Regions from separate parts of the Idiomarina sp. 017G genome, predicted to be linked through region 1. Evidence: predicted binding sites of a transcription regulator. Region 1 holds the regulator's gene; the other holds the start of a gene.
The links. Region 1 encodes sigma-54, which starts transcription at its own class of promoters, with help from an activator protein. Its sites were predicted from a motif close to GTTGGCACGNNNNTNGNNT; they were not measured.
Positions count from the first base shown of each region.

Region 2: the regulator sigma-54 is predicted to act here: its motif matches at 1,937-1,955, upstream of flgB (flagellar basal body rod protein FlgB).

Region 1 is NZ_SNWT01000006.1:95,771-98,908, forward strand. It holds gene ptsN (PTS IIA-like nitrogen regulatory protein PtsN) at 1-251, opposite strand, end outside; gene hpf (ribosome hibernation promoting factor) at 255-542, opposite strand; gene DEU30_RS09220 (RNA polymerase factor sigma-54) at 570-2,030, opposite strand; gene lptB (LPS export ABC transporter ATP-binding protein) at 2,052-2,777, opposite strand; gene lptA (lipopolysaccharide transport periplasmic protein LptA) at 2,779-3,138, opposite strand, start outside.
Region 2 is NZ_SNWT01000001.1:31,397-34,534, reverse strand. It holds gene flgE (flagellar hook protein FlgE) at 1-325, opposite strand, end outside; gene flgD (flagellar hook assembly protein FlgD) at 341-1,024, opposite strand; gene flgC (flagellar basal body rod protein FlgC) at 1,039-1,491, opposite strand; gene flgB (flagellar basal body rod protein FlgB) at 1,498-1,902, opposite strand; gene DEU30_RS00155 (protein-glutamate O-methyltransferase CheR) at 2,003-2,839, opposite strand; gene DEU30_RS00150 (chemotaxis protein CheV) at 2,995-3,138, opposite strand, start outside.

The DNA of each region.
Region 1 (3,138 bases):
TCTAAGGTCAGTAATACCGCTACCGGATGATTCGCATTAGGTAAGCGGCCATGAGGAATTGCGATACCTAAGCCAATTCCCGTACTGCCTAAACGCTCACGGTTTAACAGGCTCTCAAAAATGTCATGACGGGTAATGCCAGACAGCTTAGGGGCTACGATTTGACTAATGGTTTCAAGTAGTCGCTTTTTACTTGCGCCCTCGACTGCACACTTGGTGCAGTCGGGGCTTAACAATTCACTCAGTTGCATGGATTAATGTTGTTTCATTTTCTCTTTGTGTTTAATCACCTGACGGTCCAGTTTATTAATTAAACCGTCGATGGCCGCGTACATATCTTCGTGTTTTGCGTCGGCGAAAAGCTCACCGCCATTCACGTGCAGCGTAGCTTCCGCTTTTTGAATCGTTTTTTCAACATTTAGGATGACGTGAACATTAGTTATATGGTCAAAATGTCTTTCCAGCTTGGCAAATTTTGTGTCCACGTAGTCACGCAGAGCTTCGGTAATATCGATGTGATGACCGGTCAAATTAATTTGCATAACGTCTTCCTTCTGCAGTTAACAAAGTTACAAAAGACTTTTGCGTTGGCTCGATGATGGAATGTTTAACGATTCCCGATACTTCGCAATTGTCCTTCTTGCTACTTGGATACCTTGTTCGGCTATCAGTTCAGCAATCTTACTGTCACTTAACGGTTTACTGCGATTTTCAGCAGCGACCATCTTCTTAATTAAAGCACGTATTGCCGTGCTTGAACACTCGCCACCGCCCTCTGTACTGACATGACTTGAGAAAAAATATTTCAACTCAAATACGCCACTTGGGCAGTGTAAGTATTTTTGTGTCGTTACGCGTGAAATCGTACTTTCATGCATATCCACGGCTTCTGCAACATCGTTCAGAACCATTGGCTTCATAGCTTCTTCACCATGCTCAAAAAAGCCCTGTTGGCGTTGTACTATGCAATTGGCCACTTTCAGCAGCGTATCGTTTCTGCTCTCCAGGCTTTTTATGAACCAGCGCGCTTCTTGCGTATGGTTTTTTATGTACTGGCTGTCGGCTACTGACTTTGTTGCTTTACTCAAGGCCGCGTATTCTTCGTTCACTTTTAGTTTAGGTACGCTATCCGGGTTTAATTCGACCATCCAACGACCATTTTTTTTAGTAACGGCCACATCGGGAATAACATATTCAACGGGTTGCTGCGCAACTTGCTCCCCCGGGTGCGGGTGCAACTGTTGAATTAATCGCATAGTCTGACGTAAATCGTCTTCCGATAGCTTCAGTTTACGCTGAATGGTGCGAAAATCGCGACTGCCAAGTAAGTCCATATGTTCAGTCACTAAGCATAGAGCAACCTGCTTGTATTCAGTGTCGTCGCTTAGTTGACGTAATTGAATGGCAAGGCATTCACTGACGCTGCGTGCGCCGACACCTATTGGGTCGAAATGCTGAATACGCTTAAGCACCATGCAGACTTCTTCTGCCTCAACTTCGGGTAGGCGCACAGCTTCGATAATTTCATTAACATCAACCATTAGATAGCCATTGTCGTCTATGGCTTCAATAATGGCTTCAGCTATGGCGGTGTCTTCTTCCGAAAAATGAGAAAGTTGCATTTGCCAAAGCAGGTGATCCTGCAAAGACTCGCTGGTAGAGCCTTGATAGACTTCAAAATCGCCGTCAAAGGATTTACCTGAAGAGGCTGCACCGTTGGCCGGGGTATGACTGGAGTAGGTGTCGTCCCAACTGCTGTCGACCGGCAGTTCGTCAGGCATTTCCTGGGTTTTTATAACGTCGGATGTTTCCCGTTGGCTGTCGTCTCTTTCTTCAATATTGCGAGTTTCGGGTTGGTCCGCGTCGTTACTCGTTTCACCTTCAACCTCCAGCAGCGGGTTGCTGTCTAATGCATCCTGAATTTCTGACTGAAGATCGAGCGAGGAAAGCTGCAGCAGGCGGATAGCCTGTTGGAGTTGTGGCGTCATGGTCAGGTGCTGACCAATTTTTAGCTGCAGACTTTGCTTCATAATGACTGTCCCGGTATCACGTTATAGGGTGAACTGCTCACCGAGGTAAACGTCTCTAACCTGTTGATTCGATAATATACTTTCTGCATCCCCACTGGCAATAAGCTCACCATGACTGACAATATAAGCGTGTTCACAAACAGACAATGTCTCGCGAACGTTGTGATCAGTAATAAGTACACCAATACCACGTTGCTTTAAATGTTCAACAATCTTTTTAATATCAATAACCGAAATAGGGTCAACTCCGGCAAAAGGCTCGTCCAGCAAAATAAACGTAGGTTCTGCGGCTAAGGCTCGGGCAATTTCAACCCGACGACGTTCACCGCCGGACAGACTCATGCCCTGACTGTTTGCTATGTGGCCTATATGAAACTCTTCGAGCAAAGCATCAAGCTGTTCTTCACGCTCGTTGGTTGACAGTTCTTTACGAGTTTCCAGAATAGCCATCAGATTATCGCGCACGGTCAATTTGCGAAAAATGGACGCCTCTTGTGGCAAATACCCAATACCCCGGCGTGCCCGTTCATGCATTGGCAGTAAGGTAAGGTCATTGTCATCCAGCAGAATTTGACCTTTATCGCTATTAACCAAACCGACTATCATATAGAAGGTTGTGGTTTTACCTGCACCGTTGGGGCCCAGTAAACCAATAACCTGCCCCTGACTTACTTCCAAGCTAACGTCTTTAACGACTTGTCGGCTTTTGTAGCTTTTGGCTAAATGTTTGACTCGTAAAGTTGCCATATTAAGGGTTCTCGTTATTTTTTTCGTCGGTATCGGTTTTTGGTTTAGGTGTAAAAATAGTGATAACACGGCTGTCTTCTTCACCTGAACTGCTTGCCGTTACCGTTTGTTTATTCAAATCATAAGTAATCAAACTGCCGCTTGAGCTACTGCTACCTTGAGAGATGCGAGCGTCGCCACTAAGCTCCAGTCGCTGTTCCGACTGAAAATAGGTGATTTTTTTTGCTTCAGCGTTAATTTCATTGCCGTCGTCCAGCGTCTGGCTGTAAGTAGCAGGAGTGCCTTCTGCAATAAAAATATCTGCTTGCTCGGCGCTTTCGCTGGCGGATGCTTCTAGTCGATCGGCGCGGATTAATAAGGT
Region 2 (3,138 bases), on a different contig from region 1:
ACGCTCCTGAGCGCGTGTAAGTCATATCGCGAGAGCCTAAACCGTCTGTAGTGGCAAAAAAGCCGTTGCCTGAAATCGCCATATCCAGCGAGTTTTCCGTGAACTCTAATGTGCCCTGACTAAACTGCTGAGCCACTGATGACGTCAAAACACCGTCACCCACTTTCGTATTACCGGCGTTGAAAATACTGGTCGCATAAACGTCAGCGAATTCCGCACGCGACTGTTTAAAGCCGGACGTTTTTACGTTTGAAATATTATTAGCGGTTACATCTAGATCTTTCTGAGATGCGTTGATACCGCTGAGTGCAATTTTAAATGACATAAGTCACCTCTCTTGTTAGCTAATTTCAGTTACATCAGAAAGCTTGATGCCACCTAATCCTTTAAGATTCAAAACCACACCGCGGTCACCGCCGGTGCTGACACTTTGTACACGAGCGTGCATCTGTATAGGCAATTCTTCAGTTTTGCCACCAACTTGAGCATTCACCGAGAACGAATAATTACCAGCAGGCGCTTCGTCGCCGTTAGCCATTTTTCCATCCCACTCAAACTCTTTCGTGCCCTGGGGCATATCGCCAATCTCAATGGTCTTGACCGTAGCACCGGTTGAGTCCTTGATATTAATCTTCACGTTTTGTGCAGACTGGGGGGTTGCAATCATGCCTGTTACGCCGGCTCCGGTTTCCAGGTTAGCCTGGTCAGTCGGTACCAACACTTTACGCCCGACCATAGTTGACGCTTGCAACGCCTGATTTGACGTCATATCACTGGCGAACTGGTCAAAACGCTCTGAAAGCCCGGTTATTCCCTCTGCCATAGTAAAGTTGGTCATCTGAGCAATCATCTGGTCATTTTCGACCGGCTTAGACGGGTCCTGCATGCTAAGCTGCTCGGTTAACAGCCTGAAAAAATCTTCCTGCTCAAGCTTGCTCCGCTCATCTGGATCAGCATATCTGGCATCGTCTTCCTTCTTCCATTTCATATCATCTATATAGGAATTACTGCTTACGCCTTCCATTTGTTATCTCCTGCTTATCCTTGACCCAGACGTAATAAACGCTGTGTCATTGTTTTGGCAGTGTCCGCTACCTGCACGTTGGTCTGGTAGGAACGCGAAGCCGAAATCATATTGGCCATCTCTTCCATGGTGTTGACGTTGGGGCGGTAGATATAACCGCTTTCGTCCGCCATGGGATGGTTTGGTGCATATTCAATTTGCAGTGGGTCCTGGCTTTCCACTATTCCCATAACTTTAACACCCGCTTCCTGACCCGCCTGAGTCTGGTTCGTCAGGCTGTTGCCCTTGTAATTGCCGCTGGCATCGGCTAACGCGGTCGCAAAAACTGGGTTTCTGGCTCTGTAAGTTTCATCAATACTGCTGCTAATTGAGTTAGCGTTTGCCAGGTTACTGGCCGTTGTATTCAGCCGTACAGACTGCGCACTCATGGCAGAACCGGTCACATTAAAAATATTAAACAGACTCATGACTTATTATCTCCCTTGTCCGCCCAGGGCTTTCTTCACACCGCTGATGCGGCCGTCAAGAAAGTTCATGGTCATTTCATACTCCAATGCATTTTGGGCATACAAGTTTTGTTCCAACTGCACATCAACGGTGTTGCCGTCGCCGGTATCCGGTTGAGATGGAGTGCGGAACTTCTCGGTTCCCTGGGGTTTTACTTCAACGCTGAAATGCTGTTCGTGAGTACGCGCCATTTTGTGGTTTTCCATACCGCGTTGCGCTTGCTGCAACGCTTGCTGGAAGTCCAGGCCTTTGGCTTTATAGCCGGGGGTATCGGCATTGGCAATATTGTTGGCAATAAGCTCCGCCCGCTGAGTGCGTACACCCAGCGTGTGTTGCTGTATTCCCATAAGCTTGTCCATGGAAAGTGCCATATTTTTGTCTCCACAGTGTTCGATAGTGAAGACAATGCAGGAAGTGTGCCAATTTAAAGAGGGGTTATTACTTTTTCAGGCGGATATTTCCTGTAGGAAACTATTTTCTTCGGTAAATGATACCTGGCTGGCAGCGGATCATCTCAAAATCCTCAGTAAGTCCGGAAATAGACTCAGAAGCACCAAGGAAAAGATAACCGCCGGGGTTCAGCGATTGCCGGAATTGGGCAATAATTTTCCGCTTTACTTCAGGGGCAAAGTAAATAAGGACATTGCGGCAAAAAATAACATCAAATTTGCCCAGCAGAGAATAGCTGTCCAGCAAGTTCAAATGACGGAAATGAATAAACTGTTTAAGCTCGTCTTTTACTCTCATGGAGCCGGCTTTCGTTTCGGCGTCCGTAAAAAACTTCTTTCGCCGTTCAGCCGACAAACCACGCGCAAGTGCCAGGCTATCGTACTCGCCAATGGCACACTGCTCGAGTACCTTATTGGAAATATCGGTTGCTGTTACTTTTATGCCAGCTCTTAGCCCACCCGGGTTCTTCGCCTTATACTCTAAGTACGTCATGGCAATAGAATAAGGCTCCTGCCCCGAGGAACAGGCGGCAGACCAAATCTTTAAAGGCCCGGCGTGATTTTTATATTCAGGGAGAATACGGTCATTCAAAATTTCAAACGGGTAAGTGTCACGAAACCATAAGGTTTCGTTGGTTGTCATGGCATCAATAACAGCCGCCCGCAAAGCCCGTTCACTTAGCTTCATTGAACGTTTTACAAGCTCCGCCAGCGAATCGATATTAAACCGGCCCATTAAAGGGCCTAACCGACTCTTCACCAGATACAGTTTACTCTCACCCAACACGATACCGCATTGATGCTCAAGGAACTGACGAAATTCCTGATACTCCGATAAACTTAATTCGCGATTTATCACGTTATATAAACAACTTCCGTTTCAGTTTCATTCGTTTCGTAGCCTGACGTTTAACGTCAGGTTCAATATTCTTACCCGGCACCTAAGTTTGCTACGAGACCGTAGCCTGACGTTCACGTCAGGTCGAATATCGCACCTGATGCAATAGCATCAGGCTACGCAATAACTTCTGTATTAAGCCATTTTTGTACGGCGGTCGCCAGTTCATCGGGATGAAACTTAGCAATAAAGTCATCGGCGCCCACTTTCTTCACCATAGCCTGATTGAATACACCACTCAATGATGTATGCAAAATAAC